Linked DNA regions of Ketobacter sp. MCCC 1A13808. The protein of the gene in region 2 interacts with the protein of the main gene of each other region in a pairwise test. Links are inferred from orthologs where the notes say so. Each region holds a gene or a part of one and is shown on either strand. Other genes may lie near its edges. The genes, in order: FT643_RS21355 and clpA.

Evidence for each region.
Region 1: the proteins of clpA (region 2) and FT643_RS21355 interact in binary tests that used the Escherichia coli proteins (3 or more experiments, as listed by UniProt). The link is inferred for Ketobacter sp. MCCC 1A13808 from one-to-one orthologs.

The regions. Positions count from the first base shown.
Region 1 is NZ_VRKW01000020.1:33,801-37,135, forward strand. It holds FT643_RS21355 (response regulator), read left to right. Parts: upstream 1-342; coding sequence 343-3,135; downstream 3,136-3,335. Other genes in the region: cysM (cysteine synthase CysM), read right to left, coding at 1-78; FT643_RS21360 (holo-ACP synthase), read right to left, coding at 3,132-3,335. UniProt on the Escherichia coli protein: Member of the two-component regulatory system UvrY/BarA involved in the regulation of carbon metabolism via the CsrA/CsrB regulatory system. Phosphorylates UvrY, probably via a four-step phosphorelay.
Region 2 is NZ_VRKW01000001.1:82,363-92,644, forward strand. The notes cover bases 5,081-8,042. They hold clpA (ATP-dependent Clp protease ATP-binding subunit ClpA), read right to left. Parts: upstream 7,712-8,042; coding sequence 5,450-7,711; downstream 5,081-5,449. Other genes in these bases: infA (translation initiation factor IF-1), read left to right, coding at 5,150-5,368; clpS (ATP-dependent Clp protease adapter ClpS), read right to left, coding at 7,767-8,042. Outside these bases: FT643_RS00375 (DNA translocase FtsK), read right to left, coding at 1-1,005; FT643_RS00380 (alanine dehydrogenase), read right to left, coding at 1,128-2,195; trxB (thioredoxin-disulfide reductase), read left to right, coding at 2,367-3,320; aat (leucyl/phenylalanyl-tRNA--protein transferase), read left to right, coding at 3,418-4,143; FT643_RS00395 (arginyltransferase), read left to right, coding at 4,215-4,928; more of clpS, read right to left, coding at 8,043-8,108; FT643_RS00415 (cold shock domain-containing protein), read left to right, coding at 8,409-8,717; icd (NADP-dependent isocitrate dehydrogenase), read right to left, coding at 9,121-10,282. UniProt on the Escherichia coli protein: ATP-dependent specificity component of the ClpAP protease. It directs the protease to specific substrates. It has unfoldase activity. The primary function of the ClpA-ClpP complex appears to be the degradation of unfolded or abnormal proteins.

The DNA.
Region 1 (3,335 bases), on a different replicon or contig from region 2:
GGTGGTATCGCCGGGTAAGCGCTGCAAGCGCACCAACGGGGTGTTTCCTACAAAGTCTTCGATCGTGGGATAATGCATTGATTTCCAATTCGGGTTAACAAAACGAAAAATGATGTTTGCTCAAATGGGGGCATATTGTACCCTGCACTGAAGCCTGAGCCTATCTTTGGGCCCGAATTTAATCTGTCAGTACAGTGGAAACAGGTACTTCTTGACCTGCAAACTCAGCCAATGCGGGGTTAATCCCCGGCGCAATCATGGCTTATACTGAACACCGACCCAAGTCATTGCCGCCAGCGAGAATAAGTGAAATTAGCAAACCGTCTTAGTCTTGGAAAACAAATGGGCCTACGTACCAGAGCCCTTCTGATCAGCACCATTCCCGTGCTTGTTATCGGCGTCTTTCTGGCGCTATTGCTGCTCAGTCAGCGCTTCCACGAACTGGATCAATCCCTTGAAAAACAAGGGGAAATGATCGCAGCCTCGTTCTCTCACGGTATTTTCGAAAGCATGACCCAACGCCAGGGCCACACGATCCCGTTTTACGCCCAGCGTATTCTGGAAGAAGACAATGTACGTTCGGTCTCAATTTATGACCATGACGGTGAACTGCAAACCCGTGCAGGCCCCGAAATGCAACCGCTGGCAACGGGCGTACCACTGCTACCGCCGGCTCATACCACCGAATCCGTTAGTCGTAGGACAGACAGCACCCTGCGTGTCATACATCCCATATATCCGGCCTCATCCTATCACCCCTTGGCGGGTGACCAGGCGGATTCCGGTTGGCTGGAAGTGGAAATTGACCGTTCAAACCTGATCATAGAAAAATACCGCAGCACCCTGTATATGCTGTTACTGCTGATTGTCGCGCTGGTAATCAACGGTATGATTGCCACGCGTTTTTCCACCCGCATAGGCGACGTGGTTGAACGCATTAAATCGGCCCTAAATGAGATGGGTGAAGGCAATCTGGAAGTCCGCTTACCGGAAGATGCGTACGGCGAATTACGGCAACTACAATCCGCCCTGAACAATCTGGGCAATTCGATTATGGAAGGCCAGCAGGAATTACAACAAAACGTGGACCAAGCCACTGAAGACCTGCGAGAAACCCTTGAAACCATCGAAATTCAGAATATCGAGCTGGATCTGGCACGCAAGGAAGCGCTGGAGGCGAGCCGCATAAAATCGGAATTTCTGGCCAACATGTCCCATGAAATCCGTACCCCGCTCAACGGTATAATCGGCTTCACCAACTTGCTTTTGAAAAGCCATGTCAGCCTGACCCAGCGGGATTATCTGGACACGATTCAAAAGTCGTCTGAAAGTCTGCTTTCCATTATCAATGACATACTCGATTTTTCTAAAATTGAAGCAGGTAAGCTGATTTTAGATCACGTACCGCTGAATTTTCAGGAAGTGGTTGAAGATGTACTCACCATGTTGGCCCCGCTTGCTCACGAAAAATCCCTGGAACAAGTCAGCCTGTTCTATTCAGATGTCCCCATCGGCATCATTGGTGATCCGCTTCGACTGAAACAAATACTCACCAACCTGGTCAACAATGCAATAAAATTCACCGAACACGGTGACGTCGTTATTCGCGTGATGCTGGACGACAAAAAAGACGACGTTGCCACCATCAAAGTCACCGTCACGGACACCGGTATAGGCTTGACCAAAGAACAGCAACGCGCCTTGTTCAGTGCTTTTCGCCAGGCCGATACAACCACCGCGCGGCGCTTTGGCGGGACCGGTCTGGGATTAGTCATTTCCAAACACCTGGTGGAACAAATGCGCGGCGAAATCGGACTGGAGAGCGAGTCCGGAAAGGGATCCACTTTCTGGTTTACCTTCCGCGCCAGGGTAAATAATAAGGAATCGCATTTTGTACCTTTATTAATCAACGAAACGTGCAAGATAGCGATTTACGACAGCAACACCACCGTACGCGGAACCCTGCGAAATACGCTGCAAAAACGCAAAGTAGAAGTCATCGAATACTCCGATTTAAGCGAAGTCAGGGCATTATTGAAAGCAGATACCGTAAGTTTGCCCAACGCGTTTATAATCGGAATTAACGCACAGACTCCAATGTACGAAGATATTGCCAACTTGTACCGTATCAATCACGAACAAGTGCCACTGATTTTGCACGCCAACCCGGCCGATCAAACCGCCTTGTCAGATATTCTTGGCGAACGGCCACTCCCATTGATTACCAAACCCTTATGTCAGCAACGCGCCTATGAGGTATTGGGACGGATTTTGCAATCCGATGCCTTTGTTACTCCCCATGCGGGACGGGAAGAACCCAGCTACCCGCAATCCGGAACCACTGCAGAGTCAATACAAGTCATTGCCGTTGACGACAATCCTGCCAACCTGAAATTACTGTGTGCATTGCTGGAAGACCTGAACGTTTCGGTCACCGCCTGTGAGAGCGGCATGAAAGCCCTATCACACATTGAGCAAACCCACTTCGATATGATCCTGATGGATATTCAGATGCCGGTGATGGACGGAGTGGAAACCGCTCGCCGGATACGATCGATGGAAGCCGCCGACAAGCATACTCCGATCATTGCCGTGACCGCACATGCCCTGGCGAGCGAAAAACACAACCTGCTCAATTCCGGTATGGATGATTATGTCACCAAGCCGATCAATGAATCCCAGTTAATTCACATCGTTCAGAAATGGACCGGGGTTAATCTGCACAACGCCACCATGGAAGGAAACCCGCATAGTATAAGCGCGGGCTCAGCGGACGCAGTGGATATGATGCTCGGGCTAAAACTCGCCAACAACAAAGCGCAATTAGCTGAAGAAATGCTGGAGATGCTGTTTGCGTCCTTGCACAACGACCGCAAGGTGATTGCCGATTGCGCCGCCAAACAGGATTACGTCAATCTTCAGGAAGTGGTGCACAAACTGCACGGGGCGACCCGCTACACTGGAGTCCCATTCCTGCAGGATGCCTCACACACCCTGGAAGAAGCATTGAAGCTGGGCACCTTCGAATTAGTCGACAACTTGACTGAAACGTTGTTGAAAGAACTGGATCGGGTAGTGACGTGGTGCAAAGAGCACCGGGATATGGAAGCAGACCTGCCTGCCAGCGAGGTTTAACCTTCCAGAATCACAAACGCAACGGCCTGCGCCTGCTCATCCGACAACGACAAATGGATTTGAGTGACGCCCAAAGCATTGGCCTTTTCCTGGGTGGCTCCACTTAACTCAAGAAACGGAGCACCCAAGCCATCATTGCGAACCGTTATTTGTTTCCAGGTAATGCCTTTGGCAAAGCCGGTACCCAATGCTTTAACCAA
Region 2 (10,282 bases):
CCGCAATTTGATTTCCAGCAAACGCGACATGCCTTCCAGTGTTTCTGTGGAATAGCCCCGGTTGTTTTGTTTGTCCGCGGCATCCAGTAACGCAATCGCTGGCAACTCTCCGGATACCGGATTATCGAATAGACTCTTTTGGCGTTCTCTTTCTGCCCTGGCACTTTTCTCAACCTTTTTCGGTTTAGGTAATGCGATAACCGGGGCTTTGCGTTTTTCCTGCTGGGCTTGTTCTTTCTTCAGTGCAGCATGGCGCTCCTTCTGCGCTTTTTTGGCTGCTTTTTCCTGCGCTTTAGCAGCCTTCGCTTGCTCGCGCCTGGATACCACATCTTCCTTAGCATCGCGGCTTTGCTGCCATCGGCTGCGCAGATTAGCCAGAAAATCGATAAAACCCAATGTCAGCTTGCCAGTGCCGTCGATTACCTTAATCCAGGAAACATCCGTGAAAATAGTAAGCCCGATGAGGAATAAGGCTAACAATAGCAGGGTTGAACCGAGGGCGTTCAGGGCATGTAATGCGGCGCCACCCACTTCGATTCCCAGTATTCCGCCAGCCGAATTTCGCCCTGCAGAATCAATATGGGGTAGTGTGCCGTCAACAACATCAAAGTGGATATAAGCCAAGCCAGTGGCTGCCACCATCGTCATAATAAAACCAAGGAGCCGCAAACCGGCTAACAGCCAGTTCCAGGGCTTGCCTGCATCGCGAAACACCAACCAGGCGCGATACGCAATCAGCAAAGGGAATAAATAGGCCAGGTAACCAAACAGCGACATCAGAACATCCGCACTCCACGCCCCGGCTCTGCCACCCAGGTTGTGCACACTGCGACCGCTGCCCAGACTGCTCCAACCCGGATCCTGGAGATCAAAAGAGATAAGCGCAATGATCAAATAGATGGACAAAAAGAACAGCACTATCATGGCGCCTTCGCGCACCCCTTTGACCAGCACCTCAATCCAAGGTGCGGGTGGCGTCTGTCGTTGTGTCTGAGCTTTTTTCAAACAAAATTCCTGCCGTATGGGTCTATAAATCTGGAAGCTAAAATACTGATTTTAACGTAATATCAGCAATTTGCACGACATTCAGTAAATCCACTTTAAGTTTGGATCGCTTTGCGTGGCGCTCATTCTAACAGAGCCGGCAACACAATCTTACCTCCGGAAACGTTGATTCCGTCACTTAACGCAGGAAAAGCCATTACCCCTTCCATCGCCAGCCGACCGACAAAGGGTAACAGCGCACCGGAGAGGGCTTCCGACGCTGTCTTGGGCACCGCTCCCGGCAGATTGGTAACGCCCATGTGTAGCACGCCTTCGTCGACATAGACTGGATCCCGGTAGTCGGTTGGACGGATAGTTTCAATACAGCCGCCCTGATCAACCGAAATATCAACAATCACGCTTCCACGAGGCATCTTGCGGACCATTTCGCGGGTCACGATATGCGGCGCTTTTTGACCGGGTATCAGCACAGCCCCAACCAACAAATCAGCCGTTTGTAATGCTTGCTCTATCGCCCCTGCGTACGCGTATAGACCGGTAATATTGGGCGCCAGCCTTTCTATGGATTTGAGTGCTTCGGCGCTCCGGTCAAAAGCGATCACCTGTGCTCCACTGGCAGCAGCCACCGCAGCGGCATTCTGACCTGCAACTCCGGCGCCGATAATAACGACCCTACCCGCTGCGGTTCCGGTAACGCCTCCGAGCAATACCCCCCGCCCTCCCATTGAACTGTGCAGAAGATGCGCCCCTGCCTGCACGGCTACCCGGCCTGCAATCTCGCTCATGGGCGCTAATAAGGGCAAACCGCCATTTTCTCGCACGGTCTCGAATGCGACAGCGGTCAGCCCGATGTCACACAACGCTGCAGCCAGATCCGGATTGGGGGCCAGATGCAGATAGCAAAACAACAGATGCCTGGATTCGAGCAGGGCAAGATCCTGGGCGATTGGCTCTTTCACCTTCACAATCAGATCAACTGCGGCGTACAGCTGCTGTGCGGAATCCGCTATCACCGCTCCGGCTTGTTTGTATTCGTAATCACTGAACCCGCTCTTTTTTCCGGCTCCACTTTCCACTACCACCGGTACGCCCTGCTGTACCAACTCGTTCACTGCATGAGGCACCAGTGCGATACGGCCCTCCATGGGTTTGTTTTCTTTGGGTATGCCAACTTTCAACTGTTGAGCCATTGCCTCTCTCCGGTTAAAAACACCACCTGCAAATACACTATTAGCACATAGTCAAAGGCTATACCGCTGATTTAGAGGAACTATTTGCTAAAGGCACGGTAAATCAGTATAAGTTCCACATTTGATTCATATGGCAGACCCTCACAGCCATCTATAACGGAAGCCCGATTCATGAGCGAAACCAAGCATTGCAGACTACTTATCCTCGGCTCCGGCCCCGCCGGTTATACCGCTGCAGTCTATGCAGCCCGTGCTAACCTGAATCCGGTTATGGTCACCGGAATCCAGCCAGGCGGCCAATTGACCACCACTACCGATGTGGACAACTGGCCTGGCGACCAGGATGGCGTTCAGGGCCCTGAGTTAATGGAGCGCATGAAGCAGCATGCTGAGCGATTTGAAACAGAAGTTATTTTCGATCACATCAATAAAACGGATCTCAGTAAACGCCCCTTCACCCTCTATGGTGACAGCGCGACCTACACTTGTGATGCTCTAGTTATTTCTACCGGTGCCTCCGCCCGTTATCTGGGACTGGATTCGGAAGAAGCATTCAAAGGCAAAGGTGTGAGCGCCTGCGCCACCTGCGACGGATTCTTCTATCGTAATCAGAAAGTGGCTGTCATTGGCGGCGGGAATACGGCAGTAGAAGAAGCCTTATATCTCGCTAACATTGCAAAAGAAGTGGTCGTCGTGCACCGCCGCGAAACCTTCCGCTCAGAGAAAATATTACAGGACCGGCTAATGGAGCGCGCCAACAACGGCAACGTCACTCTGGAATTGAACTACGTTTTGGACGAAGTGTTGGGTGACGACATGGGCGTGACGGGCATGCGGATAAAAAGTGTAGGCAGCGGTGAGACCAAGGACATCGACCTACAGGGTGTGTTTATTGCCATAGGCCATACGCCCAACACCGGTATTTTCGAAGGGCAGCTCGATATGGCAAACGGGTATATAAAAATTAATAGCGGCATTGAAGGTAACGCCACGGCTACCAGCGTCGAAGGCGTATTTGCTGCAGGCGATGTAACCGACCACGTCTATCGTCAGGCAATCACCTCAGCAGGATTTGGCTGTATGGCTGCACTGGACGCTGAAAAATTCCTGGATGAAAACAACTAACCATTGATTTTCTTGAGCAGGACGGGGCTTGATTGGAGTACTGTAATATTACTGGTATCAGCCCCTTCCCTTATCACGTTTTACCCTGCCCTGCGCCATGATTAAAATCCCTGTACTGGACTATGAAAGCCAAGGCTTCCCACCGATCGAGCACGCGCTCGCAGACCCGGATGGCTTACTAGCAGCAGGCGGTGATCTACGACCGGAGCGATTGATAGAAGCCTACTCACTGGGAATTTTTCCCTGGTATTCCGATGACCAGCCCATTCTCTGGTGGTCACCCAGCCCCCGCACCGTGCTGTTTACCCAAGAACTGCACATATCCAGAAGCCTGCACAAGACGCTGGGCAAAGGCAAATACAACGTCACCATGGACCAGGCTTTTGAATCCGTGATCCGCGCCTGTGCAGCGCCCCGACGCGACAGCGAGGGTACCTGGATCACTGAAGACATGATCCAGGCTTATATGCACCTTCACAGCTTAGGATACGCGCACTCCGTAGAAACATGGCTCGACGACCAATTAGTAGGCGGCCTTTATGGCATTGCCTTGGGCACTCTTTATTTCGGCGAATCCATGTTTAGCCGGGCTGACAATGCATCTAAAATTGCATTTGTTCATTTGGTAGGCCAACTCAAGCAATGGGGCTTCCCAATCATTGATTGCCAGGTTGGCAATCCCCACCTGAGCAGTCTGGGGGCACGACCTATTAAACGCAGTCAGTTCAAATCCTATCTGTCTTCCAACGTGCCCCCACTTACTAAGCTACTAACTGCACGCCCGCCAAAATGGGAGCTTCGATGGAAATATTCTGTAAGCTGAGACTGGAAACAAATTTTAATTCGTTTAATACTGTAAGAAGTCTGAAAACAAAGGCTTAAACCATTAGGATTATGACTGATCTCGCAGCTGTAAAATTTTTTGTAACACCACTGCATCAATGTAGTTATTTGCCCCGGAATGATGCAATCACCCTGTTTGCTGATCCCAAGGCGAATCTGGATCATAATCTCTACAGCGAATTGTCCGAGGTTGGTTTCCGGCGCAGCGGAAATTACCTTTATCGCCCCCACTGCCGCCAATGCTCGGCCTGCATTCCCGTCCGTATACCTGTTGAGCAATATCAATTCTCCCGCAAACACAAGCGCATCTGGAATAAGAACAAAGATCTGACAATTCAGCGAGTTGAAGCGGTTTTTAAAGACGAACATTACGATCTTTACGCGCGCTATATTGAAGAAAAGCATAATGATGGTGACATGTACCCACCCACGCCAGAACAATATGAGTCTTTCTTGCTCAGCGATTGGGGCAACACCTGCTTTTATGAATTCAGAGATCAAGACAACAAGCTGGTCGCGGTGGCGGTAACCGACGTAATGGAAAATGGCTTGTCCGCAGTGTACACCTTCTATTGCACCCAGAATGCCAAGCGCAGTCTGGGCGTAATGGCAGTACTCTGGCAAATAAAGGAATGTCGAAATAGGAATCTACCGGCTTTGTATTTGGGTTACTGGATCAAAGACTGCCAGAAAATGAAATACAAAACCGAATATAGCCCATTAGAAATGTATGTGAACAATCATTGGATTTCTGTTTCCACCTAGATAAACAAAGCAACCAAATTGTTTTTTATCAACAGGTTAAGTCCAATATATAGAAAAAATCTAGAATTCAAACCCCGCTACGTCCGCGAACTATTGTAGAAATCCGACAATAAAGCCACTTTAACTTTGATAAATATCAACTTTTACGGCAGAATTCACGCCTCGTGAAAGTAGCGAACCCGAAATTTACACGCTTTGAGATATTGAGAGGATATCACTGGATGTCGAAAGAAGATTCCATTGAAATGGAAGGGACTATAACTGAAACCCTTCCTAACACCATGTTCCGGGTGGAACTAGATAACGGCCACGTGGTAACGGCCCATATCTCGGGAAAGATGCGCAAGAACTATATTCGCATTCTGACCGGAGATCGCGTTAAAGTTGAAATGACCCCTTATGATCTATCCAAGGGTCGCATCACTTACCGCGTGCGCTAACCTCTCAATTGGCGTTCAAATAAAAACGAGCCTGAAACGGCTCGTTTTTATTTTGCTTGTCACTATTTATGAAAGCGTGTTTCAGGCGGGTTCCGTATCAAAAATCAGCTCCCCTGCTTCTTCGTGAACATGGACTGTTCCACCGCTTTCGGAAAGCTCACCGAAGAGTATTTTCTCAGCCAGGGGTCGCTTTAGCTTTTCCTGAATCAAGCGATTCATCGGACGAGCGCCCATGTCTTTGTCGTAGCCTTTCTCTGCCAACCAGGTGCGCGCACTGTCATCAACGTCCAGCATTACTCGCTTATCGTCCAGTTGCGCCTGCAACTCGGTGAGGAATTTATCCACCACACCTTTTATTACACTCATATCCAGGTTTTTGAACTGGATTACGGTATCGAGACGATTACGGAACTCAGGTGTAAACATACGCTTAAGTGCCTCCATTCCGTCACTACTGTGATCTTGCTGTGTAAAGCCGATCGAGGCCCTGCTAACAGAATCCGCTCCGGCATTGGTGGTCATCACCAGAATTACGTTGCGGAAATCGGCTTTGCGGCCATTATTATCTGTCAAAGTCCCGTGATCCATTACCTGCAACAATAGATTGAACACCTCAGGGTGTGCTTTTTCTATCTCGTCGAGCAACAAAACAGCGTGAGGCGACTTGGTGACAGCTTCCGTCAGCAAACCACCCTGGTCGTAACCCACGTAACCCGGAGGTGCGCCTATTAACCTGGATACGGTATGTCGTTCCATGTATTCAGACATATCAAAGCGAATAAGCTCCATGCCCATGACTTTCGCCAGCTGCTTGGTTACCTCAGTTTTACCCACACCCGTCGGCCCCGCAAACAAGAATGAACCAATGGGACGATCCGGATGATTCAGCCCTGCCCTGGCCAACTTGATGGCACTGGATAAAACTTCAATCGCTTCGTTTTGACCGAATACGACCATTTTCAGGTCTCGTTCAAGATTGGATAGCAGCTCTTTGTCATTCGCCGAAACGGTTTTCGGTGGTATTCGGGCAATTTTGGAAATGATGGCTTCCACATCGCTGACAGAGATTACTTTCTTCCGTTTATTTGGTGCTTGTAGACGCTGAAACGCGCCCACCTCATCGATGACATCAATGGCTTTGTCAGGCAGGTGCCGGTCATTAATATACCGTGCTGACAACTCAGCAGCCGCTCGCAGAGCCTTGTTTGAATACTTGATGTCATGATGCTCTTCGAAACGAGACTTTAAGCCCTTTAGAATTTCAAAGGTTTCATCCACACTGGGCTCAGTGACATCTATTTTCTGGAAACGCCTGGCTAGTGCCCGATCCTTTTCAAAGATACCGCGATACTCTTGAAACGTGGTTGACCCAATACATTTGATATCACCCGATGCCAACATGGGTTTCAGCAGATTAGAAGCATCCATAACACCGCCAGAGGCGGCGCCGGCACCGATGATGGTGTGAATTTCATCGATGAATAAAATGGCGTGTGACTTCTTACGTAATTCAGCCAGCAACGACTTGAGACGTTTTTCGAAATCACCGCGATATTTCGTACCCGCCAACAAAGCACCAAGATCCAGTGAGTAAACCACGCTGCCTTCAATCGCATCGGGCACTTCGTTATCGACAATGCGCTTTGCCAACCCTTCCGCTATGGCGGTTTTTCCGACTCCGGGCTCACCGACCAGCAGCGGATTGTTCTTGCGCCGGCGACACAGAATCTGAACTGTGCGCTCAACTTCTTCGTCGCGCCCCACCAGCGGGTCTATACGACCCGCCAAGGCCTGATCATTAAGATTGGTCGCATAGGACTCCAAAGGCGACTTAGACGCGCCTTCTGAGCCCTGGTCATCCTCATGTACCTCATGGCCCGGCTCCTCAATATTATGAGATTCGTCCGAAACCTTGGATATCCCGTGGGCAATGTAATTGACCACATCGATCCGGGCCACACTTTGTTTCTTCAGAAAATAAACTGCCTGGCTTTCCTGTTCACTAAAGATCGCCACCAGCACATTCGCACCGGTCACCTCTTTCTTGCCCGAAGACTGAACATGAAATACAGCACGTTGTAACACCCGCTGAAATCCCAATGTAGGCTGAGTTTCACGATCACTGTCACCGGATGGGATGAGAGGAGTCGTTTCGTCGACAAAATTCGCCAAATCTGAACGAAGTTCATCCAGGTTGGTTCCGCAGGCCTTCAAAACCGTTGATGCCGCATCGTTATCTAGCAGTGCTAGCAGCAAGTGCTCAACGGTCATATATTCGTGACGCTTAGTCCGAGCGTCTCTGAACGCCAGATTCAATGTGACTTCCAGATCTTTGCTTAACATCTCATTTACACCCTTATCCGAACAAGTGGGATAACGACCCGTGGAATAATCCGGATTATCCGAATTTCTCCACCTCACACATCAAGGGATGCTGATTTTCCCTTGCGTATTTAATAATCTGAGCAACTTTCGTTTCAGCGACGTCTCTTGTAAATGCGCCACAGCTGGCTTTGCCTTGAGTATGAACCGTTAACATGATCTGTGTCGCTTTCTCACGATTCATCCCAAAAAACAGCTGCAATACATCTACCACAAACTCCATAGGCGTAAAATCGTCATCCAACATCACCACCTGATACATCGGCGGTGGCGCCACTTCGGGCCTTGACTCTTCGACAGCAACTCCGCCCTCGAGATCAGAATCAGGATTGGATGGCTCGCCTCCCATGCTCTCCATATAATTCAATGTTAGTTGAAGATCTTGGGGTTTACTCATAACCAGAAATCATAAAATTAGTTGTTAACATACTAAGTCCTCATAACCAACCTATATTGGGGCAACGTTGGTCAGTTCAACTGCGAAAACTCTTGACTAATACGCCACAATCGTGAAGATTGTGCACTGTGCTTAACAAAAGTTAACACAAAACGTGTCTGGGAAGTACATTTCTTCATAAAGTACTTCGCAGGTTAAAAATAATAACAATTGACTTAAGGCTACCATTAAAAGGGTAGTCCCAACAGAAGGACTTGAGTTATGGCAACCGGGAAAGTGAAATGGTTCAATAACGCCAAGGGTTACGGCTTTGTTCGTCCTGATTGCGGTGGAGAAGATCTTTTTGTCCACTATTCGTATATCTGCATGGACGGATACAGAAGCCTGAAAGCGGGACAGCAAGTTACCTATGATATAAGGGAAGCTCCGAAAGGTCTTCACGCGGTCAATATCAATATTATTGGTACAGATCAGTCTAGCGCCCCCACTGAGGAAAACCAAACAGAAAGCGCCAACGATGCTGTCGGTTCAGTTGAACTGCACCCGACACTTCACGCGGAAGCTGTCTGACAAATTCAAGGTAAATACGTTTACCTGATTGTCTGACATACGTTTGGTTTCCAAAGGTGTCTTCTGTTTTTATTGTTTATTAAAGCAATCGAAAACAGAAGACACGTGCTAAAGCCAGTGAAATCGGCGTGTGGGGCGGTGGCGACATTTACCTAACCTCACGCATTACCCGCACCGGGCTCTATGGCGGCACTATGAGCGCTTTTCGAGTAGCGGATTGTTCTTCAGTGCTGATTGATCATTAGCATTCCTTCATGCTGACCTGAGACAGTGCGCTTTGAATATTGGCACACTGAATACAGACGCGTTAAAAAAACACTTCACAACCTGACAAAAAAGGCCACCCATCGCAAAAAAGGCCACCCATCGGCAGCCTTTCTTTCTGACTCATCAATAACGTCGATTAGCTGTCCATATGCTTTAAGATCGCGTCGCCAAACTCGGAGCAGCGCAAAAGGGTGGCATCCGGCATCAGGCGCTCAAAGTCGTAAGTAACCGTTTTAGCTTCAATGGCACCTTGCATTCCGTTAATCACCAGATCAGCTGCTTCTGTCCAACCCATATGACGCAACATCATTTCGGCAGACAGAATCAAGGACCCCGGATTTACTTTATCCTGACCCGCGTATTTGGGTGCTGTACCGTGAGTGGCTTCGAACACCGCCACACTGCCTCCAATATTAGCGCCCGGTGCAATACCGATACCGCCAACTTCTGCTGCTAGCGCATCAGAAATATAATCCCCGTTCAGGTTCAACGTCGCTATCACCGAATATTCATCCGGGCGCATCAGGATCTGTTGCAAAAATGCATCCGCGATAACGTCTTTAACGATAATTTCATTGCCCGTTTTCGGGTTAGTGAAAACATGCCAAGGACCACCATCCAGAGGTTCTGCTCCAAAACGCTCAGCCGCCAGCTCGTAACCCCAGTCTTTGAAGGCACCTTCGGTAAACTTCATGATGTTGCCTTTGTGGACCAGAGTCACCGAAGGATGATCATTGTCTATAGCGTACTGAATTGCTTTACGAACCAGCCGCTGCGTGCCCTCTTTGGAAACAGGTTTAATACCAATGCCGCAACCTTCAGGGAAGCGGATTTTGGTGACGCCCATTTCTTCTTGCAAGAAGCGAATAACTTTTTTCGCGTCATCACTGTCGGCTTGCCACTCGATACCGGCGTAGATATCTTCTGAGTTTTCCCGGAAGATCACCATATTGGTTTTTTCAGGACAATGAACCGGGCTCGGCACACCTTTAAACCAGCGAACAGGACGCTGACACACGTACAAATCCAGCTCTTGTCTCAAGGCAACATTCAATGAACGAATCCCGCCACCCACCGGCGTAGTCAGCGGTCCTTTAATTCCGATAATGTATTCACGCAATGCTTCTAGTGTTTCTTCCGGCATCCACTCGTCCGGACCATACACTTTTGTTGATTTTTCCCCGCAGAAAATTTCCATCCAGGCTATTGAACGTTTATTGCCGTATGCTTTTTCGATAGCAGCATCGGTCACTTTCAGCATTACTGGTGTAATATCAACTCCGATTCCATCGCCTTCG